DNA from 4 places in the Photobacterium sp. NCIMB 13483 genome. Region 2 is predicted to be linked to each of the others. Evidence: predicted binding sites of a transcription regulator. Region 2 holds the regulator's gene; each other region holds the start of a gene.

Region 1 (8,341 bases), on a different contig from region 2:
TCACAGTACAGTGCGTGCGATTCAAAATGAGTTACCCACTATTCAAGATCACTCTTTAGGTGTGCAGGTTTACCGTAAAATTGGTGAGCGTGAAGTACGTAATGAACTTGATGTAGCAACTATCGTCAATAATAAACTGCACATCATTGAATGTAAGACCAAAGGTATGCGCGATGATGGCGATGATACCTTGTACAAACTAGAATCTTTACGTGACTTGCTAGGTGGCCTACAAGCACGTGCAATGCTAGTGAGCTTCCGTCCTTTACGTCACCATGACCTCGTTCGAGCTCAAGATTTAGGATTAGCGATCATTGGTCCAGATCAACTAGGAGAGTTATACACTCATCTACATGATTGGCTTAAAGGTGCTGGTGGTCAAGCTCATAACCCAGCCTAAATCGCGAGCCATCTTGCATTAGTAAAAAAGAGTAACGATCAAAAAAGGCCTTCTTAAAGGCCTTTTTATTTCATCAAATTTTGAGAATCGCTTAATGCTGTTTGGCGTGAATTATCCAAGTCGATTAAAAACAATTCCTGCAGCTTGTGGCTTCTGTGTATGGTGCTGACCCTCATCTAAGACAAGTGTTACCATGGTCATATTTTCCCCTACAGTTGCAATAATATCTCTTACAACAAACACATCATCTAAGTAAGCAATCTTCATCTGTAATACAGGAGAGATAGGTAATGCTATGGTCGCTTGATGTCCATTTGGAAATATAATTTTATAATCAATCATGTTTATAACTTCACTAAGCTCAACGAAATACTATTCTACAACAAAAACAACCTAATGGTTAAACTCCCCCACTAAGTCATAGCATTATCGTATTGTTTTCATTATACCTGTGCGCTTTTAATGCAAAAAAGCCGACAGTAATCTATCGGCTTTCTAACATACATATTAAATAAATCGCGTTATTGAAAACGTATTATTTAGTTAGCATCTGACGTGCAGCTTCAACAACAATCTTAATTGAGCGCGCTTCAGTTGCTTTTAATGTTGCGTGATCAGGAATTTCTTTTTGAGTGCGGTTAATAATAACGCCCGCAACACAACCTGCACGTAAACCAGAACTTGCACACATAGTTAATAGTGTTGCAGATTCCATTTCAAAGTTCAGCACACCCATTTCCTGCCACTCTTTCATAGAGCCTTGGAAACGACGTACTACACGACCTGAGAATGTGTCATAACGCTCTTGACCTGGGTAGAAAGTATCACTAGAAGCGGTAACGCCAGTATGCACTGTCGCACCAGCATCATCACATGCTTGCTTCATTGCTGTTGCAACAGTGAAATCAGCAACCGCAGGGAATTCCATTGGTGCAAAGTGAAGGCTTGCACCGTCAAGACGTACAGAACCCGTAGTTACAATCATATCACCCGGGTTAATGTTTGGTTGAATAGCACCTGTTGTACCTACACGAAGGAAAGTATTAACACCCAATTGTGCTAACTCTTCAACAGCGATAGATGTTGATGGACCACCAATACCAGTAGAACAAATAACAACTGGCTTACCATCTAACTGCGCGCGGTATACTGTGTATTCACGTGCACTTGCTAGGAATTCAGGGTTTTCCATTAGGTTGGCAATTTTTTCTACACGAGCAGGATCACCAGGAATAATTGCTAACTCAGCACCGTTAAGATCCGCTTTATTAACACCTAGGTGGAACACTTTATTGTCAGACATAATGATACCCTTTAAATTTAATCGCTCTGATTGTAGGAACAGAGATGGATAATTATCGTTAATTATTGTGTTTTTTGACAGCAAACGTAATACGCAACATAACAACAACGTCTGTCAAAATCTAATGTAAAGATAACGGAAGCTGAGACTGTTTTTAGTGAGTTAAATCACATTAAACAAAAGCAATATAATTTTTAGTTACAAAATAATTGAACAGAGATCACAACAAAACGTTTTCCTATCGAGCCCATCACAAAAAAAATCGTAACTTCAGCATAACGTTTACCGTTTTTATTGGTATTCAATCATAACTATAAATAAAAAAGCAAAATGGTATTGAAACCATTCTGCTCTTCGTTATTCAGCGAATAATATTATTTATTCACCCAATTATTGCTTAGGTTTAAAACGTAATAAGCGTAACGCATTTAAAGTCACTAATGCTGTTGCACCACTATCCGCTAATACCGCGACCCACAGTCCCGTTACACCCAATATCGTTGTGACAAGGAAAATACCTTTAAGCCCAAGAGCAAGGCCAATGTTCTGACGAATATTATTTAACGTTGCACGTGACAGCTCAATCATTACAGGCAATTCAGCCAAACGATTATGCGTAATCGCTGCATCAGCAGTTTCCAGTGCAACATCAGTACCGCCGCCCATCGCAATACCGATAGTTGCAGTTTTCATTGCCGGCGCATCATTAATACCATCACCAATCATGGCAACACTATGTTCGTCATTCAATTTACGAATTTCAGTGACTTTATCAGCAGGTAATAAGCTGGCACGAAAATCAATATTGATCTCTTTCGCAATTGCAGCGGCAGCCCGAGTATTATCACCCGTTAGCATTACGGATTTAATACCAAGCTGTTTAAGTTTTTCAATCGCAACTAATGCATCGTCACGTAAATTATCTCGCCATGCTACCAAGCCAACAGGGTATGAATTACGAACAGCAACCACTAACGTTTTGCCTTCATTTTCTAATGCTGTTGCTTGCTGTTGTTGTATTTCAGTGAGCACAATATCTTGTGGTAAACGATCAGCGGCACATAATAAGAACTTATCGCCTTCGGTGATACCTTGAATACCACGACCAACCAAGGTTTCTCGCTCCGTTGCTTCAACCACAGTGACCTGCTGTTGTTGCGCGCGATTAACCACGGCTTTCGCTAATGGGTGCAATGAACCCGCTTCAATCGCTGCAGCTTGACGTAATAATTTCTCGTCGTCGTTATCCCAACAAATCATATCTGTTACAACAGGTTTACCTTCAGTCAGCGTACCTGTTTTATCAAACGCAACCACTTCAATATGACCCAGTTGTTCTAACGCCGCTCCCCCTTTAATTAATGCACCACGACGTGCCGCCGCAGCCAAACCTGATGTAATCGCTGCGGGAGTAGAGATAACTAATGCACACGGACAAGCAATCAATAATAATGCTAAGCCTTTATAAATCCACTCATCCCACGATTGACCAAATACCAGTGGTGGAATAATAACCACCAGCGCAGCCAATAAAATCATACTTGGCGTATACCAACGGCTGAATTTATCCAAGAAACGTTCTAATGGTGCTTTACGTGATTCAGCATCTTCAATCATATGCAAAATACGATCGATGGCATTATCGCCTTGCGCTGAAATAATGGTTAATCGCACCACTTTATCGGATGCCATGCTACCCGCCATGACTTTTTCGCCCGGTGTACGTTCAACAGGCACGGACTCCCCTGTTAACGCACTTTCATCAAAACTGGCGATAACATCCAACACTTGACCATCTGCGGGTAAACGTTCACCCGGTACCACTTCAATCACATCACCGGGTTTTAACTCCGCTGCTGATCGTTTGGTTTTAGTACCATCAGCCAAAATAACAGTGGCTTCTTCTGGTACTAAATCCATTAATGCTTTGACGCCACTACGCGCACGAGAAGCCGCATAACCTTCAAGTTGTTCGCCAATAAGGAACAAAAAGATAACCATTGCCGCTTCTGCAGTTTCACCAAGGTACAAAGCGCCAATAGCGGCAACCGACATTAATGTTTCAATTGAAAACGGTGTTCCTGATTTAGTTAAAATAATCGCTTTTTTCAAAATAGGGAATAAACCAACAATGGTCGTCAACGTAAACGCTAACAACCCTGCTTCTGCCGAAACCGTTTTATTTAAAATAAAGGCAATCACCATCATCATTGCAATAACGATCACAGAGAGATGTTGATGTAAAAAAGATTGAGTAGGTAAATCTGCGGTTTTTGTAGCAGTAGAAACTAAGATAAAACCTGTCTGTTGTGATTTATTTTCGATCTCAGATTTTAGGCTTTCAATATCTGCTTGTTGATTATCATGAATATTTACAATCAACTTTTCAGTCGCAAACATCACCTTAGCCGTGTCGACTGAAGTTAATGACATAATGGACTTTTCAAGCTTAGCTGCGCAACTAGGGCAATCCATGCCTAGTACTTTCCAGCTAAAGGTCTTGCCATGAGCGCTATTGGTTAGAGAAGCTTCTAACGCTAATTCTTGTTCTTTACTCATCGCTGGTGTTGAACAACACTGTTTCGTATGAACATGTTCGCTATGATCATGAGTATCATGGTGGTGCGTACGCGTGGCATCTACACCATGATCATGGTGTGTATTATTTTGGGCAGGCTTATCACAATCAGAAATATGCGTACCTGTAATGGTAAAGCTGTTTTTCTTGGCTACCGGATGGATCGCATCATGTGTTGTCGCTGAACAACAACCACCTGCCGCAGGACCTTCAGTGTCATTATCACCATACCCTTCAGAATCTTTATTGGTCGAGCAACAATCAGCACTGACACTTGAACAGCAATCCGTTGTTGCAGCAACCATAGTAACCGTTGCTTTATTTGCAACGGTTGATTTTGCAGTATGAATATGATCTTTTTTATTATTACATTGAGCACACATCATCGTTCTCCTTGGGTGCTATTCGATTTTACTATTTTTGATTATAAACCTTTGAGTTAAGACCAAGGTCAAGCAACTCATCACAGTTAAGTGATAATAATTATCATAAATAAGTAAAAATACTGTTGCACCCTTAGAGATAAATTAACGTAAACGACGTAAAACTATTGTATTATCAAGCACATCACCCCAAAGCGTATAATCTAACCCCATATCAAAAATATATTCTGTCACTAATGTTCGTACACAGTTAACCAATACCTCAGTGTCCCATGGCTTTTCAAAATAGCTTTCAATACGGGCTTTATTGATCGCGGCAATAGTATCTTGATGGGTTGCTTGACCGGTTAATAACACCTTTTTAGTATGAATAAAGCGGTTATCGTTAGCCACTGCGGTTAACAATTCAACGCCACTTTTACCGGGCATAACATGGTCAGAAATAATTACCCCAATAAACTGACCGTCAGCATCCAGTTCATCCATCAACGCTAATGCTTCATCGGCTGATTCACACTCTTCCAATAAAAAAGATGGCTCAAATTCAGCTAAATCTTTTAATACTGCACTTAACACTTCACGTTGATCATCAACGCAAATAATAGTGATTTTTTCCATATAACCGTCCCTTACGTTATCGGTAGCTTAATTCTAAATGTCGTATGTTGGTGATCACTTTTAACAACTATTGTGCCGCCATAGCTATTCACAATACGTTGAACAATGGCCAATCCCAATCCTAATCCAAATGATAATCCACCCTTTTTGGTACTAAAATTGGGATTAAATATTTTACGTCGTGTGGCTTCATCGATTATTGGTCCATTATTAGTGATTGTAACTAACAACTTATTCTTTACACTTCGAGTCGCGATTTCAATTTGTGGATTGTCAGTGTGCTCCATTGCATCGCATGCATTCTTAATCAAATTAACCCAGATCTGCACCAACTCAGTAACGCTTGCGGTTACTGGTGGTAAAATTGCAGGTCTAAGCACAACCTCCACCGCTCGCAAATTACTTTGTAATAACGCTAATGATTTATGAAGCGTATCATTGATATCAACATTAGGTATGCGGGCATGATCACCGCCACCAAGTTGTTTTACCGAACGTACAATACTTGCGGCATGGCGAGCCGCCAATCGAATATCACGTAAATCACGTCCCGTGTCCCAACATTCAAGTGCGGCATTGATATCTACAAGCCAATTAGCAGGTACATCCCCACTCGGTAATGCTCGAGCAAGGATACGTGCTTGTTCTCGGCTCAAATGATATTGCTGCTGTAAAACCTTGGTACGCTCACGAACTTCTGCCGAGCTTATACTTTGACCATGATCGATACCATGTTGTAAAAATGGCATCATTTGTGGCTGGTTATCACCAACAAACTGACTAATCGCGGTTTGGATATTTTCCGTTTTACTGCTAATAACACCAATAGCATTATTGAGTTCATGGGCAATACCAGCGGCTAATTGCCCTAAAGTCGTCATTTGTTCAGTGGCATACAGTTTCTGCAACGCTTTTTCTTTTTCTAGTGCTGCAATTCCCGTTAGCATTTGCCGCATTGCCAATTCATGCACCATCACTGGCATAAATTGTTCCGCTAATGGGCCATAATGTTCAGGTTCAATCGCTTGAGTTGATAAATCAATCCAAGCAATTTCACTGTCTTTTTCTGCAACAACTGTCGTTGAAGCGACACGTGTTTGTGCAAAGAAACTGTGAACACCAAAAAACATCCCTTCCTTCACGACAAACACTTGGGCACTTAAATCATTTTCTTCACTTTTTAAATACCCCGATAGCTCACCTTGTTTTACCCAATATAAGCGATCGTTATACCCATCTTGGCGTAACACCTCTGTGCCCGCGACAACAGCCATAGTCATGGTTGGATCTTGAAAATAGGTATCGATGATTCGGCGCAATGCTTTTGGTTGATTCATGCCAGCATCCTTGAATTAAGTTCATTATCCTTAAATATGATCGATGACCTGTAGTCCCCAAATCATCACAAAACTCAATAACACCCCCACAATACCAATAATAACGCCAACGCGAGCCATCTGATTACTTTCAACATGCCCTGTAGCATGCGCTAACGCATTCGGCGGTGTACTTATAGGTAATGACATACCAAGCGATGCTGCAAAAGTAACCACTAAAATCAATGTCACTTCACCACCTAAAGGCGTTAACGACACCATCGATGTTCCTAATGCCGCCATAATTGGCATTAATAAGTTTGCCGTTGCGGTATGTGACATAAAGTTAGCCATCAATAAACACAATATCGCCGCCCCAAGCAAGACCACATAAGGAGAGAAAATATCAAATGGAATACTATGCACGACTAATTTTGCTAAACCGGTTTTATCCAAGGCTAAACCAAGCGCAATACCCCCTGATACCAGCCATAGAACATCCCATGATATTTTCTTAAGATCTTCTTTATTGATGATCCCCGTTAACGAGAAAATAGCTACTGGAATTAATGCAACAGTATAAGAGTTCATGCCATGCATTGAACCCATTAACCATAGAATAATGGTGACAGCAAATGTCACATAAACCGTGATCGCTTTTGGCGTTTTAAGAAACTTACCTTGAATAGTCAGTTCAATTGATTGCTGAGTGGCAGGATAAAGTTTATTAATCAACCACCATGCAAATACCAATAACACCGCTACAAATGGCACACCAAAGAACATCCATTCACCAAAAGTAATCAGATTTTCTCCGGTCAGGTATTTCAACGCAATCGCATTTGGAGGAGTACCAATAGGCGTGCCAATACCACCAATATTAGCCGCAACTGGAATACATAAAGCAAACGCTATTTTGCCCGGATCTTTAGCGCTAAACAAAGTAATAACTGGCGCTAAAATAGAGAGCATCATTGCGGTTGTTGCTGTGTTTGACATAAACATAGAGAAAATAGCCGTGATCAGCATTAAGCCAAACATGACATATTTAGGTTGGTGTCCAAATGGTTTTAATAACACTCGCGCTAAGTTGACATCTAAACGGTATTTCGTTGCCGCCATGGCTAAAAAGAAACCGCCTAAAAATAACATAATAATAGGACTCGCAAAGGTCGCCATTATTTCGCTATAACTCATTAAATTGCCAAAATGAGGCTGTCCTTGATCAAGCCGAAACAGATACAAGCTTTTATCTGACAGTAATAATAATTCCAGCACAATAATCACAACAGACGTTGCATAAATAGGAATCGGCTCCATTACCCAACACAATGCAGCTAATAAAAAAATAGCAATAACACGTTGTTGAATAACCGTTAACCCTTCAAGAGGAAAGGCAGATGCGGGCAACAATAAAATCAGTAATGGAATTAAAATAGGTATGATATAGCGAAGATTTTGACGCATAGAGCATTATTCCCTTAAACAATAAATACGCCATCACCTTTATTTTCCTTAACCTAAAGGTGAAGTGTAATGGCTAAACTAACATTACTGACAATGGCAAATAGCGGCAGTCGCTATAAACATTCATCTACAAGCTAATAATTGTTAGTATTATTATTGTCGCTGGCTATAGCTCTTATTTCATCGAGTTAGATCAATAAAGTGATGAAATAATCACTCATTAGATAAAACAATGATCACATTTCGACAAAAAAATATCCTATCTCTATCAAAAAC
Region 2 (8,341 bases):
CTATGTTGGCTTTAGAGATGGGAGGTAATAATCCATTAGTGATCGGCCAAGAGTATGGTGACATTGATGCGGCGGTATATACCATCATTCAATCGGCTTTTTTAAGTGCTGGACAGCGTTGTACTTGTGCACGGCGATTATATATCGCCACAGGAAAAGCTGGCGATGCTCTGTTAGCCCGTTTAGTGACGGTCGCTTCACAATTGCTGGTGGGTGATCCCTTTGCAACCCCTGCACCGTTTATGGGGCCATTAATTTCTGCTGTGGCGGCGGATCACATCATATTGCATCAACAACAACTTTTGGATGCTGGTGGCGTTGCTTTATTAACGGCAACGCGGGGACAAGGCGCAATTGTGACGCCTGCGATTATCGATGTTAGTGCTATTACTGAACTTGCGGATGAAGAATATTTTGGACCACTATTACACGTTAGTCGTTATGTTGATTTTATTCAAGCGGTAGTCAGTGCCAATCAAACTCGCTATGGCTTAGCGGCAGGGCTCATTTCAACCGATGAGCAACAATGGCTCTATTTTATTGAACATATTCGTGCTGGTATTGTGAATCGAAACCGACCCTTAACAGGAGCGAGTGGTGATGCACCTTTTGGTGGCCCTGGCGCATCAGGAAATCTTCGCCCAAGCGCTTATTATGCTGCGGACTATTGTGCTTATCCTATGGCGTCTGTTGAAGGGGATGATGTGCAATTACCGGCTCAATTAGCGCCAGGAGTATGCTTGAGCTAAGGTTTAATGAGTGATAATGCTTTCAATAGGCAGGCTGATTATGGAATCTATTACCCAACTTTTTGATGGTTTATGGCACGATTATAGTCACCGCTTATGCCCTTCAGCGGTGCAAATACAGCAGTTGTTAACCGAGGACACAGCATTACTTAATGATCATATTGCATTGCGCAGCTTTGGGTTACCGAAGTGTGGCTTAGCCGTACTGGCTGCGCCATTTATTGCTTTGGGTTACCAACCGCAAGCAAAATATCATTTTAGTGCCAAAAAGCTGTATGCCGAATCCTTTATTCATGCAAACCCGGTGTTGCCAAAAGTCTTTATTAGCGAATTACAATTAGCGGGGTGCTCGGCTGAATTACAACATACGATACGAGCCTTGCTTGATCAGGTTGATGATGATTATTTTCGCCAACCTGATTTTATTTATCGTGGCCGTCCATGGCAACTTGACTTTGCGACCTATCAATTTTTAGCGGCTGAAAGTGAATATGCAGCGTGGGTTGCGGCACACGGTTTTGGCGCTAACCATTTTACGGTGAGTATTAATCAATTAGAACAGTTCTCTAATCTTGAAGAGGTTAATCATTTATTGCGCCATAACCAGTTTGTTATTAATCAAGCGGGCGGGGAGATAAAAGGTAATGCTGAGGTGATGTTGGAACAATCAGCAACCATGGCTGACAAGGTGGGGGTCAGTTTTCGAGACGGTATTCATAACATCCCTGGTGGATTTTATGAATTTGCAAAACGCCATCCCCAAGCGAATGGTGAGTTATATTCAGGGTTTGTGGTTGCTTCGGCGAATAAAATTTTTGAAAGTACAGATCGTTAATTGTAAGCCAAATAAACAGTGCTTAGCGCATAAGCACTGTTGTTGAAGGGTTAGTTATCCAGTGGTGAAGCCCAAACACCTGATTCATCTGCAGGGCAGCGACGTAATCCGGTTTGTTGTTCGAGATAACAGCGACTATCACTAAACCCTGTCATTTCAATGGTTGTTGGCTGACTAGTTAAGATCCCAGGTACCGTGGTGTAACTGTTAACTGAAAAGCGTTCAATATCCATATTGACCATCATCGATTTAAAATCCATTTGTGAGCAAAATGTAGCATAAATAGATGTTATTACAAGTTAAAATTTAACACTAATGCCTGAGTGTTCAATGATTGTTTTACGGTGATCATCTGGGGAGTGATAAAAAAAAACCGCAGGCATAAGCTGCGGTTTCATCGGTGATTTTGGTATGACTAAAATAATTAGCGTGTACCGTAAACCACAATAGTCTTGCCATGAGCAGAAATAAGATTTTGCTCTTCTAGCATTTTAAGAATACGGCCGACTGTTTCGCGAGAACAACCTACGATCTGACCAATTTCTTGACGAGTGATCTTAATTTGCATGCCATCAGGGTGTGTCATTGCATCAGGTTGTTTTGCAAGATTCAGTAATGTCTGTGCAATACGACCTGTAACATCAAGGAACGCAAGATCACCCACTTTTTGACTTGTCACTTGTAGACGACATGCCATTTGAGCAGATAGACGCATTAGAATATCTGGGTTAACTTGAATTAATTGACGGAATTTTTTAAATGAAATTTCTGCAACTTCACAAGGGCTTTTTGCGCGAACCCAAGCTGTACGTTCTTGGTCTTCTTCGAACAAGCCGAGTTCACCAATAAAGTCGCCCTGGTTTAGGTAAGAAAGGATCATCTCCTTACCTTCTTCATCCTTGATTAATACAGCAACAGAACCCTTCACGATGTAGTACAAAGTCTCTGCTTTTTCACCTGCGTGAATTAACGTGCTCTTTGATGGATATTTGTGAATGTGACAATGGGAAAGAAACCACTCTAAAGTTGGATCTGTTTGCGGTTTACCTGGAACCATATTACTAACTTCCTCTGCATATGTTGCCCAACAATATGTTCTGTAAAGATAACTCGACAAAACTGTGCGTTGGCAGGGTTATTCACTCAGCTGATGGGCTGCGAGCTAACTTAAACTGGTTTAGAGTGTATCCTTTTTTTGGGGCTTTTTCTTGATATTGATCTCGATGACCCGCTCATTTATGAGAGATAAGTGTGCACATGATCACATCGTTGTGACTTAGTTACCAAAAGCACCGTTTCAAAGTGATTTTGCTCTCCAATTCTAGCAATAGAAATATGCAACACAATTAGCATCAAACAAAATAAATAACGTTTACATCGATGGAATTATCAACAAAAATAAGATCAAATTTTAAATAATATAGCTCAAGGATATAAAAATGCAGTCACGTGTAAAATGGGTAGAAAACATGACGTTTGTTGGCCAATCAGCATCGGGCCATAGCGTCGTTTTAGATGGTAACGGTGGTGAAAAAGGGCCAAGTCCAATGGAGTTGGTATTAATGGCTGCCGGGGGATGTAGCTCTGTGGATGTTGTTAGTGGTTTACAAGATTTACAACAGCAGATCACGGCTTGTGAAGTGAATATCTTCGCCGAACGTCGTGAACAAGCGCCACGAATTTTCACTCATGCCAATTTACACTTTGTTGTTACTGGCCATGATTTAAATGATGCACTAGTGAGTAAGATGGTGGCTGACTCGCTTGAAAAATATTGCTCAGTTTGTTTGATGCTAGGTAAAGGTGTTGAAATGAGTCACAGCTATGAGATTGTTGTGGCGTAACTCGATGACGATGACGGTTGCTGATATCAGTAACCGTTTATCAACGAGTAGTGAGAGCTACGTCTGATACTTACTTCTGAGTATCATACAAGAAATAATGCTTACGCTATTTTTCCATTTTCAATGAGTTGTTCAAGCAACGGTCGCATAATCAGTTCCATCGCAAAACTCATTTTCCCACCAGGAACCACAAGGGTATTGTGGCGTGACATAAATGAGCCTTGAATCATCGCCAATAAATGTGGAAAGTCGACATTTTTTAAGCCACGAAACCGGATCACGACAAAGCTTTCATCTAAACTTGGAATACCTTTCGCACTGACAGGGTTTGACGTATCAACGGTAGGGACTCGTTGAAAATTAATATGGGTGCGAGAAAATTGGGGTGTGATGTAATTAAGATAGTCATCCATTGAGCGCACAATTGATTCCATCACCGCTTCTCTTGAATGACCGCGGTCGCGAGTGTCGCGAATGATCTTTTGAATCCACTCTAAGTTTACAATGGGCACCATCCCAATCAGTAAATCAACATGCTGAGCGACATTGGTTTCACCATCAACCACACCGCCATGTAGCCCTTCATAAAATAACACATCAGTATTTTCAGCTAACTGTTGCCAAGGCGTGAAAGTACCCGGCATTTGATTATAAGGTACGGCTTCATCAAAGGTATGTAAGTAACGCCGAAACTTGCCACTGCCGTCTTGAGCATATTGCTCGAAAAAGTGGGCTAACTGTTCAAAGTCATTGGCTTCTGCACCGAAATAGCTGATATGACGACCTTGTTCTTTGGCTTTACGAATCTCACAATCCATCTCTGGGCGAGTAAAACGATGAAAACTATCGCCTTCTAACCATGCGGCGTTGATGTCCATCATATTAAACATTTTGCGGAAGGCTTCAGAGGTGGTGGTCGTACCCGCGCCTGATGAACCAGTGACAGCAATAATAGGGTGTTTTACCGACATAACTCACCTTGTTGTTGTGATTAGCACAGGTTTAATAACAAATAATGGTCAGCGATAAATGTTACTACATGTTTGCTAAAATGTCGGTATTAAGTGATAAAAATGCAACTGATACCAAGTTTTAATGGTTATCGCTACAATAATGTAGTGATTACATTTGATTGCGGAGCTTAATATCTACTGATTCATGCAATTCAGAGAAAACAATTACAGCATCACCAGATTGTAATTGGCGTCGTACATAAGCCACTTTATCACTGAGGCTGATTTCAACTTCGCCATAATCAGTGCCTTCTCGTAAAATAAATTGTTCGATAAGGTTAGTGAGTGTTTCTGGTGCGATGTCTTGCCAAGGGATAATCATTACAACTTCTTAAATGACTAATAAAATAATAGCCGCAGTATATTCTTAAAATTAGCATGAAAGAAAGTCAGTCATTATTTGGTTGGGTTGTTTGATGTTGATCTAATTGTTGTTGAAACCATGCAGGCACTGTGTGCTCTAACCAAAATTGTGGTTTGAGTAAGCTGCCATTGATAAAACCGACATGACCACCGGTGGCTGATAAATCATAACGAATGTTGGCGGGTAATGGCTGTGATGGAATAACATCGCTGTTCATAAACGGATCATCTTTAGCATGAATGATTCGTAAAGGACGACGAATATTTGTCAGTTGCAGTAAGCCACTGCAACGTTGATAGTAGTCATTAGCATTTTTGAAGCCATGTAATGGTGCTGTTACTGCTTGATCAAATTGCCACACATTGTTAATCGATGCTAACTGTTGCTGATTAATGGGCATGGTGTGAGGCTGACGTTCAATCTTTTTGGCAATGGTGCGTTTAAGCGATGTTAGTAAGTAGCGTTGATATACTCGTGAGAACCCTTGCTGAATACGATCAGAACAGGAGGCAAGGTTAAGTGGTGGTGAAATCGCTTGAGCGGCAATCAGTTCGCTATTGTCACGGTAGTTAGCTAAGTAATTAATCAATACATTACCACCCAGAGATACCCCAACAGCCATAAATGGGCGTTGTGGAAATTGCTGCCGTAGCCATTGAATGAAGAAGCGTACATCTTTGATGTCACCGGAATGATAGCTTTGTGGATGACGATTTAATTCACCGCTGCAGCCTCTAAAATGCATCATTACTCCAAGCCAGCCTTGCTGTTTGGCGGCCATCAATAAGCCATTAGCATAAGGGCTGTTAAAACTGCCTTCTAAACCATGTAATAAAATCATCAATGGCTGGTGATGGTTAGTGTGGTCTGGCTGCTCTGTCCAAGCAAGATCGATAAAATCGCCATCAGGCATTTCAAGGCGTTGAGTGATAGGGGTAAAGAGGGGCTGGCGACGAATAAAGCGAGGTAATAAGGTTTGTAAGTGAGGATTACCTAATCCGGTAGCAGCGCTAAATGGTTGCATGTAATGTCCTTGATCTTAATAAAAACGCCGGAGTAATAAAACTATCACTACGGCGTTAAATGATCACTCAGCGTTAAGCTGGCTTTCCATTTCTTCTAGTTGTTCTTGTAGTTCCATCCAGGCGACTTCAATGTCTTCAAGATCGGATTTAGCATCGCCTTGAAGCTTCAACTGTTCATTCATTTGCGCTTTATTTTCAGGCTCATAAATGGTGCTATCACTTAATGCTGTTTCTGCAGCGGTGATGATCGCATTAAGCTTATCCATTTGCTTTTCAAGCTTAGTGATCTCTTTGCGAATCGGTGCGGTTTGTTTACGGAACTCAGCATCTAAACGTTTTTGTTCTTTACGTGATGCAGCACTATTGTCTTTATTGGTTTCAGGTTTTGCTGCTTGCTGCTCACGACGTTCATTGCGTTGCTGTTCGCCTAACCACTTGTGGTAATCACCTAAATCACCATCAAAAGGCACTACTTGGCGATCGTGAACCAAGTATAAATCATCGGTCGTTGCACGGAGTAAGTAACGGTCGTGACTAACAATAACCATTGCGCCTTCATAAGATTGCAACGCGAAGGTCAGTGCTTGACGCATATCTAAGTCAAGGTGGTTAGTCGGTTCATCGAGTAACAATAGGTTTGGACGTTGCCAAACAATTAACGCTAATACCAAGCGCGCTTTTTCACCCCCAGAAAAAGGACCGACTTTCTCTAGTGCTTTATCGCCAATAAAACCAAAACTGCCTAAGTAATCACGCAGTTGTTGTTCGGTTGAGTTTGGCGCGATACGTGCCATGTGTTGGACCGGGGTGTCATCAAGGTATAAAGTTTCTAATTGATGCTGAGCGAAGTAGCCAATTTTAACCCCTTGTGAGAACGCCATATCACCGGCTTTAGCGGGTAAATCACCTGCGAGCATTTTAATTAAGGTTGATTTACCGGCACCATTACGCCCCAGTAATCCAATTCGGCTTCCCGGTACTAAGTTTAAGCGGATCTTTTCTAGAATCAGTAAATCATCATAACCAGCAGCGACATGATCCATCATCAAAATTGGATTTGGCAGTGCGCTGGGTTCTCTAAACTCAAACGTAAATGGGTTATCAAGTTGCGCTGGCAGTACTTTCTCCATCCGTTCTAATGCTTTAATACGGCTTTGCGCTTGGCGTGCTTTGCTGGCTTTGTAACGAAAGCGTTCGATATATGACTGCATGTGGGTCATTTGCTTCTGTTGCTTTTGAAACATTGCTTGTTGCAATACCAGCTTTTCTGCACGTTGAACTTCAAACGAGGAATAGTTACCGGTGTAACTGTTCATGGTTTGGTTTTCAACGTGAATAATACGGTTAATAACCGGGTCTAAGAAATCACGGTCATGGGAAATCAGTACTAGCGTACCACGGTAGCTTTGAAGCCATTTTTCAAGCCACATTACTGCATCAAGATCTAAGTGGTTGGTTGGCTCATCGAGTAATAGCAGATCAGAACGGCATAGTAGTGCTTGAGCAAGGTTTAAACGCATGCGCCAACCACCAGAAAACTGGGTTAAGTTCCACTGCATTTGGTGTTGTGAAAAACCGAGACCATTGAGTAATTCTGCTGCACGTGCATTGATACTATAACCACCGATGGTATCAATTTTACCATGCAGTTCAGCGACTTTATTGCCGTTATCAGCCAGTTCTGCTGCGATTAATTGACGTTCAAGTTCGCGGTATTCGCGATCACCATCAATAACATATTCAATTGCCGCTCGCTCCAGTGCTGGAGTTTCTTGGGCTACCCACGCTAATTCCCAATTACTTGGAAACTGACAATTACCGCCATCTAAGCTGAGTTCATTTTTGAGTAATGCGAATAGGGTTGATTTACCACACCCATTTTTACCCACCAGACCGACTTTATCGCCAGGGTTAATGGTTGCTGTGGCATTTTCAAGCAGAACTTTACCACCACGTAGAAGTTGGATATCTGAGAAGATAATCATCGATAGCGCCGGGGACGTGCCCGCTCCACAAAATTAAACTGGAATTATGTTCAGGAGTCTAACCCAAACTTGAACCAGTGGCTAACCTGACACCGAGTTAACACGGTACTTACATCGGGGGAATGTCGGTTTGTATAAAATAGAAAAGCCAACTAAATGATCATATTAAGTAACAATTAGGTATGATAGTTAACAATTGGGCACCGTAATACTCTAGCAAAGTATTACTTGGATCATTTAACGACGTGCAAAGGACAATATGACCGATTTAAAAATATTAATTATCTTTGCTCACCCCGATCCTCAAGAATCCGTTGCGAATCAAACATTACTCAATGAAATAGATCAACTACCTCATGTTACTGTGCATGATTTATATGCCACTTATCCTGATTTTTTTATTGATGAGGTCGCTGAACGAGCACGGGTACTGGCGCATGATGTGATCATATTTCAACATCCATTGTATATGTACTCTTGTCCGTCACTATTGAAAGAGTGGCTTGATCGAGTGTTAACCAAAGGG
Region 3 (8,341 bases), on a different contig from region 2:
GTTGGCTGGATCTAATGTGACACCCGTTGTGATGATACCTAACACCGCACAAAATAATAAAATACGAATAATTACGGCAATTGATATCCCTGCCCATGCAGCTTTAGTAACGATTTTCGTATTTTCTATACCTTGTAACTTAACATCAATTAAACGTTGAGCACCGGTGTAATAACCGCCAACAGCACCGCCAACGATGGTTAATGTTGGTAACAGTAAATTAGAAAAATCAGATGGAGCGACTGCCGCTAAGACTGTTGGCGCGAGAGGGGGTAAATTAGTCAGGGCGACATAGGCAATGAGTACAATCATTAATAGCCCTAAGTAACGCGCCATTTGATCCATTCGTTTTGATGCATTATGGACAATAAATAGCAGGCTACCGATAACACCAGTGAAAATAGCGCCCCACGTGGTGTCTAGTCCCATTAGAACATTCATGCCTAGTGCTGAGCCACTTACATTACCAAAGTTGAATGCAACGGCTCCAAGCGCCAATAAAATACCAATGACGTATCCCATGCCTGGTGCAACTTTATTGGCAATATCTTGAATACGTAAACCTGAAACACCAACGATACGCCATAGGTTCATTACTATACCAAAGGTAATAAACATAGAAGCAAAAACAGGGAAAGCCATATCTATATTATAAATATTGGTAAATACCGCGGTTTGCGTTAAGAAGCCAGGCCCTACAGAGGTTGTTGCCATTAAAAAAGCAACGCTTAAAATGGCTTTATTTTGCCAATCAGTGTGGCGAGGGGAGGTGTTGGTTGTTTGTGTGTTCGTGTGCATAATCAATCCCAAAATCAAAGTCTCTCATATTTATAAAAATAGAAAGACAACTGATGGGGATCAGCTGTACGATTGTGGCGTATTTTTTGGCAAAAAAGCAATCTAATGTAATCGTTTGCTTTAGTTGGCGCGGATAATAGAGAGTGTCTTAGGTATTGTCAATCATGTTTTTAAAATGGATAAAAAAAAGCCCCATTATTTTAAATAATAAGGCTTAAGGGAATATTAACTTAGAAATTATTTTTCTGTGGTATGAATAGCCGCTTTTAGATCATCAGGATTTAAATCTGCACGATCAAATTCTTGAGATGCAGGCATACGTAAATGGAAATCTTTGAAGATTTCAACTTCAGCTGTACCTTCTGTCAAAATGAAGTCACTCACATGACCACCTTGAGTACGGTCATCGCTAATGAAATGGAAGTGGAATCCTGGAACATTAATACCGATCATGTATTCAGGAATCTTAAAGCCGATCATTACACCTGAGACATGGGTCATTTCTGCAATAGGTTGATGTTTTACGACTTCTACCATTGGCGGATAAGGGCGATGTTGTGCTGGTACGGTACGTGTTTTAACGTATGAAAATTTACCCGTTAAGCGAATCGCATTAATAGCATTATTGGCAACAAAATCATTTTCTAAGCACGTTTCAAACTCAGCTTTAGTTTGTTCAATAAGACTTACTTTTTCAGTTGGTTCAAAATTAACCACTGAAGCAAAGGGCGTAGTAATATCATGATTAACTAGATGTACTTCACCAGTACTGGTTAGTTGATATACTTCATCACCTAAAACAATCATTTCACCGTCAAGGTCATTAAAGGTACCAATGCCAAAGTTACCATGGTCAAGTAGTTGACCAATTGTAAAATCGCCTTGGTATAAACCTGCAATTAAAGCACTCATCATTGAGGTTTGGTAAAATGTCTTTTCGTTAGGTTGCTGACTCATGATGTTGTCCTATTAATCTTGTTGGCAAGGGTGAAGTTGATCAAGTAGACGGCTATTATCACGGTAGTCAATATTAACGTTAACTAATACAGGACCGCTTAATGCCATTGCTTTTCGTAGTACTGGTTCAATATCATCAGCAGTATTAATAGCTAAACCATAAGCACCAAAACTTTCGGCATACTTAACAATATCTGGGCCCATAAAGCTCACTGCACTTTCACGACCATATTTTTTAAGCTGCTGAATTTTAACCATGTCATAGCTGTGATCTGTCCAAACAAAGTGAACAATATTACATTTATGACGAACTGCGGTTGCCAATTCCATCGATGAAAATAAGAAGCCACCATCACCAGACATTGAAATAACTTTTTCATTTGGTGTCAGTAGTGATGCAGCGATAGCCCAAGGTAAAGCAACACCTAATGTTTGTTGACCGTTGCTGAACAACAAGCGGCGTGGTTCAAAAGAGTGGAAGTAACGTGCCATCCAAATATAGATAGAGCCCACATCACAGCATACTGTGGTATCGTCACTTACAAACTGGCGTAAGTCATGAACAAAACGTAATGGATGGACACCCATTGATGATGTTTTATTAACACCCATGCGCATAATCTGTTGTAGGTCTTGACGTAAATCTTGAAATTTCTGATTATTTTCAAGTGATTCACGTTGATCTAATTCAGCAGCAATAGAAGCAACAGAGACCGCAAGATCACCAACGACTTCCGAAATTGGGTTATAGCTAGCTTCTAAATCAGCTTGTTGATAACCCACATGGATAATAGGTGTTTTACCGTCTTTATTCCATAAGATTGGATCGTATTCAATTGGGCTATAACCAATAGTAATAATTAAATCAGCATTGTTTAATGCAATATCACCTGGTTGGTTTTTAAATAAACCCACACGACCAAGAAAACAATCATATAAATTATGTGAAATGACACCTGCAGCAGCAAAAGTATTTACCACGGCAATTTTAGTTTGTTCAAGTAATTGACGAATAGCACCTGTAACAAAAGGCTGACTCGCATCCATACCTAATAATAATACTGGATTTTTAGCTGCGTTAATAAGATCAGCCGCTTGACGGATAGCTTGTGGGTGCGCACCACCAAATAAAATTGGTTTTGGTTGTTGTACTGGAATAAAAGGGATTTGGTTGGTTAGTACATCCTGAGGAAGGCTAACAAAACTTGCACCTTGAGTTGGTTGTTCTGAAATACGAAATGCTTTATGCACGACATCAGGTACAGAAGCACTGTCCATTACTTCAGCGGAAAACTTAGTAATAGGGTTAAACAGAGAACGAGTATCCATTGATTGGTGCGTATTATGGGAATACATCGAAAGGGGAACCGCACCAGCAAGTGCAACAACAGGATCACCTTCACTATTTGCCGTAGCAACACCAGTCACGAGATTTGATGCGCCAGGACCTGAGGTTGCAAGACAAACACCAGCTTTGCCTGTTAAACGACCTGTTGCGGCTGCCATGAAAGCTGCGTTTTGTTCGTGGTGACAAATAATGATTTCAGGACCGTTATCACATACGGCATCAAACACAGCATCGATTTTAGCACCAGGAATACCAAAAATGTGGGGAACGTCATGTGCCTTTAGGGTTTCAACGACAAGTTCTGCACCTGAAATGGTTTTATTTGACATATAAGCCTCATGGTTATAATTGTTGATCGGCTCAGGACATGTTTTCGCTAAATCGAATTTAATGTGATGAGTAGCATAAAATCTAAATTATTTATCATACAAATGAAAGAGGCTAAAATTGGAAGTTAATATTACTTATTTAATTAAGTGCAGTGGAATAAATCGCATATTAGTGAAAAATAGAGGTTGTAGGCTGGGATGAAAAATTGAAGATGTTGATTCTTATATAATTAAATGGCAGGGCTTAATAAACCCTGCCATTGATACTGCTATAGCATAATGTTGGCAATTAATGCAGATAAAATACTAACTAAGGTTGAGCCATAAAGTAGGCGTAAGCCAAAGCGAGCAACCATATTACCTTTCTCTTCGTTCACACCTTTAACCGCACCAGCAATAATACCGATAGAACTGAAGTTTGCGAATGACACAAGGAAGATAGAAACCGTACCAACAGTGTGCGCAGACAAAGTACCTACTTGTTTTTGAAGGTCCATCATTGCAACAAATTCATTAGTTACAAGTTTGGTTGCCATAATACTACCAGCTTGTAATGCCTCATGAGCAGGAACGCCCATTAACCATGCAACAGGGTAGAATAAGTAGCCAATTAAGTTTTGGAAGCTGATGCCAAATGCTGCATCAAAGCCTGCATTGATCATTGAAATGAGTGCAATGAAACCGATAAGCATCGCCGCAACAATAACAGCAACCTTAAAGCCCATTAAAATATATTCACCCAGCATCTCAAAGAAAGTCAGTGTTTCACTACTTTCTGCTGCCATCATTTCATCAATATCCATCTCAGCTTCGTGATCGTAAGGATTGATAATAGACAGAATGATGAAGGTACTGAACATGTTTAAAAACAATGCAGCAACAACATATTTTGGGTCGATAAGCTTCATGTATGAGCCAACGATAGACATAGAAACCGTTGACATTGCCGTCGCTGCAAGGGTGTACATACGACGCTCTGACATTCCGCCTAAAATGTTTTTATACGTGATAAAGTTTTCAGACTGACCAACCATTAATGCACTGATTGCATTGAATGATTCTAGTTTGCCCATGCCATTGACTTTAGATAACAAGAAACCTAACGCTTTAATGATGTAAGGTAATACTTTGATATGTTGCAGAATACCAATTAATGCGGAAATGAAAACAATCGGCATTAATACACTTAGGAAGAAGTTAAAATCATTGTTATTCGATAAATTACCGAACACAAAATTAGTACCATCACCTGCAAATGAGAGTAAACCATTAAATGCATCTGCAAACTCTTTTACAATACCTGTACCTGCTGATGAGTTGAGTAGGAAGTAAGCAAGTGCTAGCTCTATTATAAGTAGCTGAATAATATAGCGATATTTGATGTTCTTTCGGTTGTTGCTGGCAAGTAAAGCTAATACTGCAATAACGACTAACCCGAGTATAAAGTGTAAATAGACCATATTGGATTGTGCTCAGTGTGATTATTATCTGTTTATGTGTGTATGCTGAATGATTTCATTCTTCGATAAAGTGATATATATCGCATTTTTAATCCAGTAGTTTTTTTTGCAATTGACAAAAACTAATTTTTCACGTTTGCGCAATCGCTTGCTATTTGTTTGAATATGGTGATAAAAATAAGAATAATAATGAAGACACTGAATGTAACTCCATTATGTTTTGTGATTTGTTTCATGTTATATGATTGAAATATTTAAGTTAATTAGGTTGTTATGGCTTATTATGAGGCAAAGTTTTTTAAATTAAGTATTTTCTATCTGGAAGGGTAAAGAGTAATGTTAATATTGTGAGTGAATTTATCGTACTAATATTAAAATGTAATATTGGAAATATGAGTTATGATTGCGACTGGTATTAATTTACATTATCAATAGATAATAGAATGATATTTACTCTATTAGTCTTGTTACAGGTGCTGTAATGAAAAAATCATCCAAAAACCGTAAATTATGGTATTTCCATAAACATGATCGCCGAACTAAACATTTATCACTACCTAATTTAAAATCATAATCACTATTGTGCATATTGCTAATGGTGATTATGACTGATTTTTGATGTGCTATTTAAATAACACTGGAGCATCAAATCTATAGGGTGGAATAAAAGGGCGAATACCAGAGTCACGGAAACGTTGTAGTTTCATTATTTGTTTGTAAACAATGAAATAACGATTGATGTTATTCACATAGACAATCGGTTGTGATCCAATATGTTTACGGGTAATAAGTTCAACATTATTAAACCAAACGTTAGGGTTATAACCTTGTTCTTTGGCGTAACGCCGCATTTTATTGATATTGCCAGGGCCTGCATTGTAAGCAGCGAGTGAGAGATACATTTTATTATCATAATCAATTTCATCACTGCTAAAATATTGGTCTTGTAAATAACGCATATATTTTACACCAGCATGAATATTGTTTTTTGATGTATATATATTAGGAATATCTACACTAGGGTCACGAGCAGTGCTGGGTAGTACCTGCATGATACCGACGGCACCTTTGTTTGATACTTTATGTTGATTTAGCCCTGATTCTTGAAAACCTTGCGCCATTAACATTAAATAATCAAAGTCGTATTGTTTTGAATAGCGAAAGAAAATATGCGATAAACTTTCCATTTTATCGATATTATTAGGATCAAGTAGTGTATTAAGCCAACGATGGTTTTCAATATATTTACTGTAAATAATATTACCTATTAATGTCCCTTCTTTTACTGTATCAATATAGCGATTAACCAGTGCCATTAGGTTGGGGCTATCTTTACGTATCGCCCAAGCTATTTGACCGTCATTACGTAAAACAAAATGATCATTAACACGGATATTTTTTAATATGGGTTGCCAGATTTTTATTTTGTGGTTATCTATCACTGTTGCATTGAGTAGTTCTAAATTTATAAGTTCTAATAATTCATAATCTTGTAGTGTTTCATCAATAAACAATATTGATGCGGGTGGTAAGTTTTGCATGCGCAATTTATTATTAATTTTGAGTAAACTTTGATAGTAACTCGAACTTTTTCTCACCCAGATTGTTTTACCACTTAAATCGGTTACTTTGTTAAAGGGGGGCTGTTTAATATTGTTAATAAGTACTTCTGATATATTGGTAAGTACAGGTTGACTAAAATCAACTTGTTTTTTACGTTCAGTTGTTATTGTAATATTGGCAATGGCTAAGTCGCCTAAGCCTTTAATTATATAAGGTAACAATTTATCTCGATGGACAGGAATAATTTGTAAGTGCATTTTTGGGTGTGTTTTATGAATGTCTTTCTCAAAATGCTGCAATAAATCGGCAATAATACCTTTAGTTATACCATCTTCTATATAGTAAAAACCGAGATCTGCTGCAACCAATACTCGCAATACCCGCTTTTTTTCTAATTCAGCTAAATCACCCACATATTCAGAGCCACTAAGTGGTGCTAATTGAACAGCATGAGTCTGGAAACTTACTAATAGTAAACACAATGCGGCGAGCCCGTATTTATATTTAATGAGGTGTGGAATATTAATCATTATTTAGCTGCCATACCGAAGTGAACGGAATTTATATGTTTAAGATTAATTATGGTTGGTAATGGTGAAATTTGCTTATTTATATCAGGTTTTTGTATGTTTTTTTCCTGTTTTTCATACGCGCAATATAATGATAGTATACAAGGATATTAATTTTTAAAGATATAATTCATACGGGTAATATGCTGATAATAAAAAGAATTGTTGTTGGATTGTCAGTAGTGTTATTACTGCTGTTATGTAGTCTTGGTGCCACTTATTTTGTACGTAATGTTCTTTATGTGGATATTTTGGCATATATGCCTAAAAAGATAAGCGAAACCTCTGGTTTGGCTATTATTAATGGTGATATTTGGACGCATAACGATACGTATGGTGATAATAAACTTTATCGTTTAAATCATGATATGACGGGTATTGCACAAATCGTAAAAGTAAATAATAGTCGTAATTATGATTGGGAAGATTTAGCGCAAGATCAGCAATTTTTATATGTTGGCGATATTGGTAATAACCTTACTATACGCAATGGTGGTGTTATTTATAAAATAGAGCAAAAAGGCCTCAATCAACAACAAGCAGTAACACCAGCGGCAAAAATACAATTTCAATATAATGATTTTACTAAAGGTTGGTTTAACAAACATAACTATGACAGTGAAGCCATTACGGTTGTTGGTGACCAGATATGGTTATTTTCAAAAAACTGGAAAGATGAGAAAACTCGACTTTATCAAATAGATAAAGGCGAAGTAAATAAAGTCCAGCATTTAAATCCGGTCGCTGAATACCCTAGTAAAGGGTTAATTACAGGGGTTGATTATAATCCTGAAACAGCAACATTGGCGTTTATTGGTTATCGCCGAAATATATATCTAGGTTATTCATTTATTTGGCTTGTAAAAGTGAAGGATGATAAACCAGATTGGTCAACGGGCATTTATAAGCGATTAGGTAATTATTCACAATGGGAAGGAATTCATTGGTATGGTGCTGGAAAGTTACTAATCACAACAGAGAAAACGCCACTCAATAAAGCATTAATTGCTACGCTTGATGTACAAAAGCTGCTTGATTCGAGTGAATAGCGATGAATTATCTGTTATTCTGCGCTGATAATTTCGCTGTGATTATTACAACCACAGCATACTAAATTGGATAAATTGTGACTAATAACGATGTTTTGCGCCGTGTTCGCTATACTTTTGATTTAAATGATAGCGAAATGATCGCTATTTTTGCTGCTGCTGATTGTGAAGTAACGCGTGAGCAAGTTTGCAGTTGGTTAAAAGCTGATGATGCAGAAGGTTATAAGAGCTGTTCTGATGAACAAGTTGCTACTTTCTTAAATGGCTT
Region 4 (8,341 bases), on a different contig from region 2:
AGATCATTAACAAAATGACACCCTGTACTGCTATTGATATAGCAACAATGTTAGAACGCGATAAAGCACAAATCACTCGTTTAGTTAACACATTAATAGAAAAAGAATTTATTACTAAAATAGCGAATCCAACAGACAAGCGCAGTTCGTATTTATGTGTTACCGAGCGTGGTATGGAAATTGTTGAAAAGTTGGCTGTGATTGATAATGCAATGCAAGAAAAAATAACAGAGCATATTAGCTCTGATGAGATAGCTGTTTTTCAACAGTTAGCCGATAAAATGACGGATAATCTTCGTCATAAATAACCTTGTTGTTGGGGATCAGTCTTTGCATAATACTCAACGTACTTTAACTTACAAATAGCAGATAAATGACTTCTTCATACCATAATATTGATGTGCCTTTTGATTACCGTCATACCTGCTGGTTTTGCGGTGAACCGTATTTCGATAGCCATGCTTTTATGGCTGTTCCAAATTATGATAATCAATCCTTACCGATTATGTTGCCGTGTTGCCAAGAGTGTTTTGCTTTTGCTAACGCGGTAAAGGTCAGTAGCTTAGATTTATTGCGCGACAAAGTGAAACAACAACTGCATAAGAAATACCATAAGCATCTTCAAATTGGTGTTAATTGGACCAAAGAAGAACTTGAATCATCAGAAATGGATGGTAAAGCTCTAGAAGGTTTCCGTCTTAGTGGCTGGAAAATGTTTGAAATTGCTAAAGATCGGGTCAATTACGCGGGATGGGCAATTAATATTGATGGCTTGCCTTGCTATGATGTGACGACAACATTTCAATTTGAATATGATGGCATTATCTATACTAGCTTAAACCATGCTGTAACTCAGTTAGCTGCGTTGTATGCGATTCCACAGCCTTACCTTGAGCAAGTAATTGAGTTGGTGGGGCGTGAAAAAATGACTTATGCCTTACGTTTTTGTAAAACGACTTATGGCTATTCGACAGCAGAACGAGAATCAAGCTTAGCTAGCCTACGAGCGTTATTGGCAGAAGAGCAGGCGAATGCGCAGGTGTCACACCGTGCGGTGCAAGAACGACGTAAAATCGCATTGGCTGATATTAAACAATTGATGCTATATCGGACTATTATTGCACCTCCTGCGATTCAATGGGCATTAGAGCGGGGTATTCAAACGCTAGTCGAGTTAGCGGATCACGAAGACGTATTTTTTGAACATTTTGGTAAAGATTCAGAGTTGACAGCTTTTACTTATTTTAATGGCTTGCAAATTTACTTTGAAAAACGCGAATTAGATCCATTATGGGCAGAAAATGATGATCCTAATCGAGCCTTATTTCAGTAAACGAAATCAATAAATAAGCCCGTTGATGTGTTAATTCTTTTAAGTGTAAACAAGGTCAACGGGCTTTTTTTATTTTACTATTGCTGTTTAATGGAAAGGTAATAGATGCATATGATTAATTGTATTTAGCCCATACCATTGTTCGACCTTTATCATCAAAAGCGACCACATTATAACTGTCTTTTTGATCGCCATATTCCATGCCTGGTGATCCTACAGGCATTCCACCTACTGCTAGGCCTTTCATTCGTGTTGGCTTGCTCGCTAAAAAGCGCTTGATATCAGCAGCAGGAATATGACCTTCAAAGGTATATCCTTCAATTTGAGCTGTATGACAAGATGCGTATTCAGGCATAACACCCAGTCTAATTTTTGTTGGCGTGAGGTTTTCTTGGTAAACGTTTTCTAACTCAAAGCCATTATCTTTCATATGTGCGACCCACTCTTTACAGCAGCCACAGTAGGGAGATAAGTAATTCGTGCCTTTGATTATTGGTGATGTTGTTGGTGTAGTTGCTGCAACTGTTGTTGCTGAAACAAAAAGAGCACAAGCTAATAAAGTTTGTTTGATGATCATAATGATATTCCTAAATAACGCGATGCACGCCAGTACGATATGGCGGTAATTAATGAAGTAAGTAACGTGGTGTTCGTGGAGAAAATACTTACGCCATTGGCGGTTTTAGCAAGGGCTCATGATAATAACGAGGAGAGTGACACAAAGCACTTATGAGTATTTCGGTACTATGGAGAGATTGAAAACTAAAGTTAGAGAGCAATGCTGGCTGATGCTGTGATGAACAATCACTATCATTACAGTCATCGCTGCAATTAGCGATAAGTGAGAGGGTTACAACCTTTGTATTATCACAACAGCTAGCTATTTCTATCTCACTACAATGCGTCATTGGTGTCATGTGTGCATACGCTGTATTGGTGAATACAGTGATGATTAGCACACTATGTACAATAAAATATAACCAAGAACGTAGCATTTTTAGTTTTATTATCCTTCTATGATTTTTGTGCATTATAGGTTTAATACGCAATTCGACAACGAATAACTTGTAATAAAGTATTAAATATATCTATATTATATTGCTTGTATGAATGGCTGACACATATTCTTACAGCTAATTTATGGATGAAAAAAATCAATTCGTTTAAATTCACCCTTGCGCAGTGTGATGAATAACGTTGGGTTTATTTAATGTATTGAAAGCGCTTTTAGGAAAGAAAATGCAATATACTGAAAAAGATCGTCGAGTTTTGCACGATACATGGATGAGCTATAAAGCAAAAATGCGTATAACTCAAATTGAAATGGCTAAAAAGCTAGAGTTAACGCAACTTGAATTTTCAGACATTCTGCGAGGGGATGCTGTTATTCAACATCAGTTTGTTAATGATTTTTGTGGCATTTTAAATATTGATCCTGTTTTAATACTTCCTTCGTTACGTGAAGCGGTACAAAAAGGATCGTTAGCAAACTCTATTGTTAAGAATACTTTTATATTTGATGGTGAAATAAAGAAGGTAACGTATGTTGGTAATCAACTTGTTGTTGAGTATGAACATAAGCCTAGCATTAGTGATGCATGATATAGCGTTATTTATTCTATAAAAAAAGGCTCATAGCATAATGCGATGAGCCTTTTTAAATGGTAGTTACTTGACTATTATTTTTTACTTTTCTTCGCGTTTTCATCCCACTCAGGAACAAAGAAATAAAGTACCGTCGCGGCAAGTATTGAGCCCATGACATCAGAAGGGAAGTGCATTCCTAACCATAAACGGCTAATACCCACACCTGTTGCCCAGACAATTAACCCTCCTGCTAAAAGATATTTACCTCGGCGAATAAAGAAACCACCCCAGAATAAAACACAGATAGCAGCAAAAATAGTATGGCCTGAAGGGAAAGAGTAGTTTGTTTCACCTTCCCAGCTACGTAAACGCCAAGAACTTACATAAGCAGAGGCTTCTTTTACAACATTATCTTTAGCGGCTGTATCTAATGCGTAGAATGCTTCAGGAGATTCCACTAAATGTAGGCGTTGTAATTCATAGCTGTAAGGGCGAGGAATCGCCGTTTCGTGTTTTAATACTGTTTTAGTGACAAAACTTAATACTAATAAAATACCAAATTGAATCCATACTTTAGTGATTGTTTTCTTTGGTAACCGCATAAAAACAGGTGATAAGCACAGTAATGCTGCAGTAATAAGGAAGAATGGACTGCCTGCACTATCAGTAAGTAATGCAAATGAGATGCCTGCTGGATTGCTGACAGGTGTAGTGAATGCCGGTATCGGGAAAATATGAATGGCGATAAAGAGTAATATAGCAAATAAACCTAATGCAAAAAAATTAGGTAATTTTTTAGATATAAAAGTCATCATGGAGAGAGTTCAATCTTGTCATTTAATAATAATTAAGTAAGCCATAAAAAAAGCGGTCGAGTGTCATAAAATTGACATTTTTTCATGATTTAAAACGGCTGTCTTTTTCGCACAAATTGTACAAAATGTCATTAAGAAAATCGTTGAATAACAACTTCTATACTTATTTGTCAGGTAAGGTTCATGTTTCTTGTCTTTTACACAATAATATAATAAATCACCCTCATAAATTTTACAATTATAGCTGTTGCTGTAATGTTAATTTTGTAAATTTACTGAGTGTATTTTAGTGTTCTTTCTTAATCTGTGAAGGTTGTCACGTGAAAATGCGCCAACATTAAGAAAACTTAATGTTTATCTTAAACTAAGTTTAGCTAACTACTGTATGGTTAGCACATGCTTAAACGACATATGTTGTTTATTAATTTTGATGTAATGATATGGAGAAGGGAATGAGTATTCTTGGACATTTCCAAAAGCTCGGAAACGCGATAATGTTTCCAATCGCAGTATTGCCTATTGCTGGTATTTTATTGCGTATTGGACAACCCGATCTATTAAATATACCTTTTATTGCAGCAGGTGGTCAGGCGGTTTTCACCAACTTAGCACTTCTATTTGCAATGGGTGTTGCGGGTGGTTTCTCAAAAGATAACTCAGCGGCAGCAGCAATTGCGGCAGCGGTTGGTTATTTCATTATGATGGCTGCGATTAAGACACTTAATGCTGATGTCGACCCAGGTGTTGCGGGTGGTATCATTATTGGTGTGTGTGCAGGCCTGTTATACAACCGTTTCCATGCAATCAAATTGCCAGAGTTCTTAGGTTTCTTTGGTGGTAAACGTTTTGTTCCTATCATTACTGGTTTAGTTGCATTGATTCTTGCTTTTGCATTCAGTGTAGTATGGCCTCCAATCCAAGGTGGTATTAACCACTTAGGTCAATGGATCCTAACCAGTGGCGTACCTGGCGAGTTCGTATACGGTGTTGCTAACCGTCTATTGATTCCACTTGGTCTACACCACATTCTTAACAGTATGGTTTGGTTTGTATTCGGTAATTACACTGATCCTACAACGGGTCAAGTGGTTACGGGTGAAATCTCACGCTTCTTTGCGGGTGATCCATCTGCGGGACGTATTCTAAGTGGTTTCTTCCCAGTAGTAATGTTCGGCCTTCCAAGTGCGGCATTGGCTTTCTATGTAACGGCTAAGAAAGAGAACAAGAAAGTTGTTGGTGGTATGTTATTGAGTGTGGCATTAACTGCATTCTTAACTGGTATCACTGAACCAATCGAATTCATGTTCATGTTCCTAGCACCTGGCTTATATGTTGTTCACGCTATCTTAATGGGTCTTAGTATTGTTGTTGCATCAATGCTTAATATCCACATGGCGTTTAGCTTCTCATCTGGCTTGATTGACTACATCCTGAACTTTAACGCTCCAGCAGCGCATAATTCATGGGAAATTATCCCAATGGGTCTAGTGGTTGGTGCGCTTTACTTCGTGATCTTTGTTGGTGCGATTAAGATGTTCAATCTTAAAACACCAGGTCGTGAAGATGCACCAGAAGAAGATTCAAACCCAACTTCAGATAGCAAGGCTGATTTAGCAGAACAATACCTAGAAGCGCTAGGTGGTAAAGATAACCTAACCGATATCTCTGCTTGTATCACTCGTCTTCGTCTAGGTATCGTTGACCGCTCAATCATCAATGATGCAAAACTTAAACAGTTAGGCGCTAAGGGCGTGGTTAACGTAGGTTCAAATAACCTTCAAGTTATCTTAGGTCCACAAGCTGAAATTATTGCTAACCAAATGAAAGCACTTTAAGTCATCATTAGTTAAGTAAAATACAGTCTTCGCGATTTCATAACTTCCCCCTATGGTCGCGTTAAACGGTCTACCTCTGGTAGGCCGTTTTTTTATAGCTAAAAAATAGAAGTGGACTGTGTATAATACTGGCGCGTTACGAACAAAGCATGAATAAGTGATTAGATCTAGGTTTAGGCATGAAATGAAAATATTAATAATTGAAGATGATCTTACTACTCGAGAATTTGTTGCGAGAGGATTACGCGAGCATGGATTTGTAGTAGACGAAGCTGAGGATGGTCATCAAGGTTTAATGATGGCAACAAGTTGTGAATACCAGCTGATTATTTTAGACCGTATGTTACCGCAATTAGATGGCTTGAAAGTGTTAGGAGCGTTAAGAGCAACGGAAAACCATACGCCTGTGATGATATTAAGTGCAATGGATAGCGTTGAAGATCGCGTTGTCGGTTTAACGTCGGGAAGTGATGATTATCTGACGAAGCCTTTTGCTTTAGCTGAGCTTGTTGCTCGTGCCAATATTCTTGTTAAACGTAATCAACTCGTTGCTGCGACGGTGTCGTCTGAATATAGCTATGATGATTTACGATTAGATATTAAATCACATCGTGTATGGCGTGGTTCTCGGCTGATTAATTTACAGCAAAAAGAGTTCTTGTTACTGCAATATTTAATGGAACATGTCGAAAGTGTTGTCTCTCGTATGAGTCTATTTGAATCAGTTTGGAGCTACCATTTTGATCCAAAAACCAATGTTATTGATGTGCATATTGCTAATTTGCGTAAAAAGTTAGAACAAGAAGGAGAGCCGAGTCTCATCCATACTGTTCGAGGGGCTGGTTATGTCTTACGCCGGGTCTGAAAACCTGTCGCGATCAACTATTTTTAAAGTGTTGATGTATTTTATTACCTGTGTCGCTTTTATATTTATTCTATTTATCAATCAGGTAGTGGTTAGTTCTGAAACGTTTTACCACCAGCAATTAAAACGTGATTTAGTTAATGAAGCTAATTTGTTTTCGATGATAGTTAATAAAGGTGACAGTGGTGCACTATATCGAACGATAGCGCAACGTAAACTAAGTAATACGACATTTAGCTACGTCATACAGCCAACAAAGCGTATTAACAAAGAATTATTAATTTATCCAACAGCGTCTTTTATCTTTGGTCATGGTAGTAAAACATCGCAATTATCTCAGGTGATACCGTTGCCTTTAGGAATGGAATTAGTCATAAAAATTAATCCTCAATTTATGCAATCGTACCGACAAACTGTTATTCCGATGTTACTTTCTGGTATAGCGGTGCCTGTGATTCTTATGTTGGCTGGAGCTTCATTATTTGCGGTGGTTATTTTAAAAAAATTAGCACGAGTTAATCAGGGAATGAACCGCGTTATATTGGGTGAAAAAGGGGTTAAGTTACCGGTTAGTTCTAATGATGATGAATTTGATGTGCTAGCAATGCACCTTAATTTTATGATTGAGCAAGTAGAGAAAAAAGAAACATCGCTAAAAGCATTGTCGGTCGGTATGGCGCATGATTTACGTACCCCTATTGCTCGAATGAAGCTGCGCTTAGAACGATTACTGACACAAAATACGGTGCCACATACCAAAGAATTAGAAGCATGTCATGATGATTTGGAAGTCTTGTTAAGTATGTTTAATGGTATGCTTGAAATTGCTAATTTAAACAGTGGTAAGCAGCATATTGATAAAGAATGGGTCGATTTGTCTCAAGTTTGTCGAGATGTGGTTGAGTTTTTATTACCCATTTCAGATGAAAAGCAACAACGACTGAGCTTTAGAGAAGATCAACCATACCGTTTACAAGGTGAACCAAGTTTATTATTTAGAGCCGTTTATAATTTAGTTGAAAATTCAATTAAATACACGCCAGAACAGGGTGAGATTGATGTGATTGTTGACCATTTTGGTGTGGTTGTGATTGATAATGGCATGGGAGTATCTGATGAAGACAAACAACGTATTCGTGAACCCATGTTCCGTGCTGATCGTAGTCGAACTCATCAAGGATTTGGGTTGGGACTGTCGTTAGTTGAAGCTGTGGTTATTCGTCATAATGGTGAGTTAGTTTTCAGTGATAATAATCCAGGATTGCGATCACGACTGTATTTACCTCTCGCGTCTGAATTAGCAGCAAAGATTGATGAAGTATAATTAAAGATCGTTAACATCAAAAAAGCCCAATCGATAGTCGATTGGGCTTTTTCTTAGCAATACATTCTTGAATAATCAATGAGACTGATTACTTATTAACTGTTAATCGCGTTAAATTTGTCTTTGCGTTCATTAAAGCGTGACACTAAATCATCAATACCGTCTTGGCAATAAGGTTTTAAGCCACTCATTACCATACGTTTACTGCCTGTACCTACAATTTCACCATTTTCTTTAAAACAGAAATGAAGAGTAACATTGCCACGTTTGCCTTCTACTTCAATAATAGAGTTGGTTAGCTCAACAGTGGGCGCTGTAAGGTCTAAGCGAGTGAAATCAAGTTCCATACATTCATAGATCACCAATGGGCGTGTTGGGTTGATCATGATGTCTTTAGATTTCATCAATGGAACCATGATGTGAGGAAAGTTCATTCCTGAAAATTGCACATAGTTTTTAGTGACTTGTGAAATTAACACTTCATCTTTTGTGGTTTCGCCACTGCGTGTGACATCCATGTATACTTTGCCCTTACAGTCGATAACTGAGAGCTCTGTAGGGGATTTTATATCTATAAGTAGG

The links. Region 2 encodes CRP, which controls carbon source genes, mostly activating them, when cyclic AMP is high. Its sites were predicted from a motif close to TGTGANNNNNNTCACA; they were not measured.
Region 1: a site for CRP is predicted at 1,860-1,875, ahead of udp (uridine phosphorylase). Genes of this name have one in related genera too.
Region 3: a site for CRP is predicted at 4,962-4,977, ahead of C9I86_RS03810 (NupC/NupG family nucleoside CNT transporter). Genes of this name have one in related genera too.
Region 4: a site for CRP is predicted at 4,041-4,056, ahead of nagE (N-acetylglucosamine-specific PTS transporter subunit IIBC). Genes of this name have one in related genera too.

Annotation. Positions count from the first base shown of each region.
Region 1 covers NZ_PYLV01000003.1:190,112-198,452, forward strand. Annotated here, with positions in the region: gene C9I86_RS04440 (Card1-like endonuclease domain-containing protein) at 1-400, shown strand, start outside; gene C9I86_RS04445 (hypothetical protein) at 512-742, opposite strand; gene udp (uridine phosphorylase) at 936-1,703, opposite strand; gene C9I86_RS04455 (zinc/cadmium/mercury/lead-transporting ATPase) at 2,094-4,664, opposite strand; gene C9I86_RS04460 (response regulator) at 4,809-5,282, opposite strand; gene C9I86_RS04465 (ATP-binding protein) at 5,294-6,619, opposite strand; gene C9I86_RS04470 (DASS family sodium-coupled anion symporter) at 6,650-8,065, opposite strand.
Region 2 covers NZ_PYLV01000006.1:145,376-153,716, forward strand. Annotated here, with positions in the region: gene astD (succinylglutamate-semialdehyde dehydrogenase) at 1-749, shown strand, start outside; gene C9I86_RS07445 (DUF1338 domain-containing protein) at 790-1,584, shown strand; gene C9I86_RS07450 (hypothetical protein) at 1,635-1,829, opposite strand; gene crp (cAMP-activated global transcriptional regulator CRP) at 2,009-2,641, opposite strand; gene C9I86_RS07460 (OsmC family protein) at 3,024-3,428, shown strand; gene C9I86_RS07465 (phosphoribulokinase) at 3,530-4,399, opposite strand; gene C9I86_RS07470 (YheU family protein) at 4,551-4,763, opposite strand; gene C9I86_RS07475 (hydrolase) at 4,831-5,829, opposite strand; gene C9I86_RS07480 (ABC transporter ATP-binding protein) at 5,893-7,815, opposite strand; gene kefG (glutathione-regulated potassium-efflux system ancillary protein KefG) at 8,075-8,341, shown strand, end outside.
Region 3 covers NZ_PYLV01000003.1:21,423-29,763, reverse strand. Annotated here, with positions in the region: gene C9I86_RS03825 (NRAMP family divalent metal transporter) at 1-798, opposite strand, end outside; gene budA (acetolactate decarboxylase) at 1,036-1,755, opposite strand; gene alsS (acetolactate synthase AlsS) at 1,768-3,432, opposite strand; gene C9I86_RS03810 (NupC/NupG family nucleoside CNT transporter) at 3,702-4,892, opposite strand; gene C9I86_RS03805 (lytic transglycosylase F) at 5,516-6,985, opposite strand; gene C9I86_RS03800 (hypothetical protein) at 7,168-8,073, shown strand; gene C9I86_RS03795 (DUF1456 family protein) at 8,151-8,341, shown strand, end outside.
Region 4 covers NZ_PYLV01000004.1:93,135-101,475, forward strand. Annotated here, with positions in the region: gene C9I86_RS05200 (MarR family winged helix-turn-helix transcriptional regulator) at 1-308, shown strand, start outside; gene C9I86_RS05205 (hypothetical protein) at 374-1,333, shown strand; gene C9I86_RS05210 (DUF411 domain-containing protein) at 1,449-1,910, opposite strand; gene C9I86_RS05215 (transcriptional regulator) at 2,573-2,935, shown strand; gene C9I86_RS05220 (phosphatase PAP2 family protein) at 3,013-3,735, opposite strand; gene nagE (N-acetylglucosamine-specific PTS transporter subunit IIBC) at 4,188-5,570, shown strand; gene C9I86_RS05230 (response regulator transcription factor) at 5,755-6,435, shown strand; gene C9I86_RS05235 (HAMP domain-containing sensor histidine kinase) at 6,416-7,759, shown strand; gene C9I86_RS05240 (DUF3581 domain-containing protein) at 7,855-8,341, opposite strand, start outside.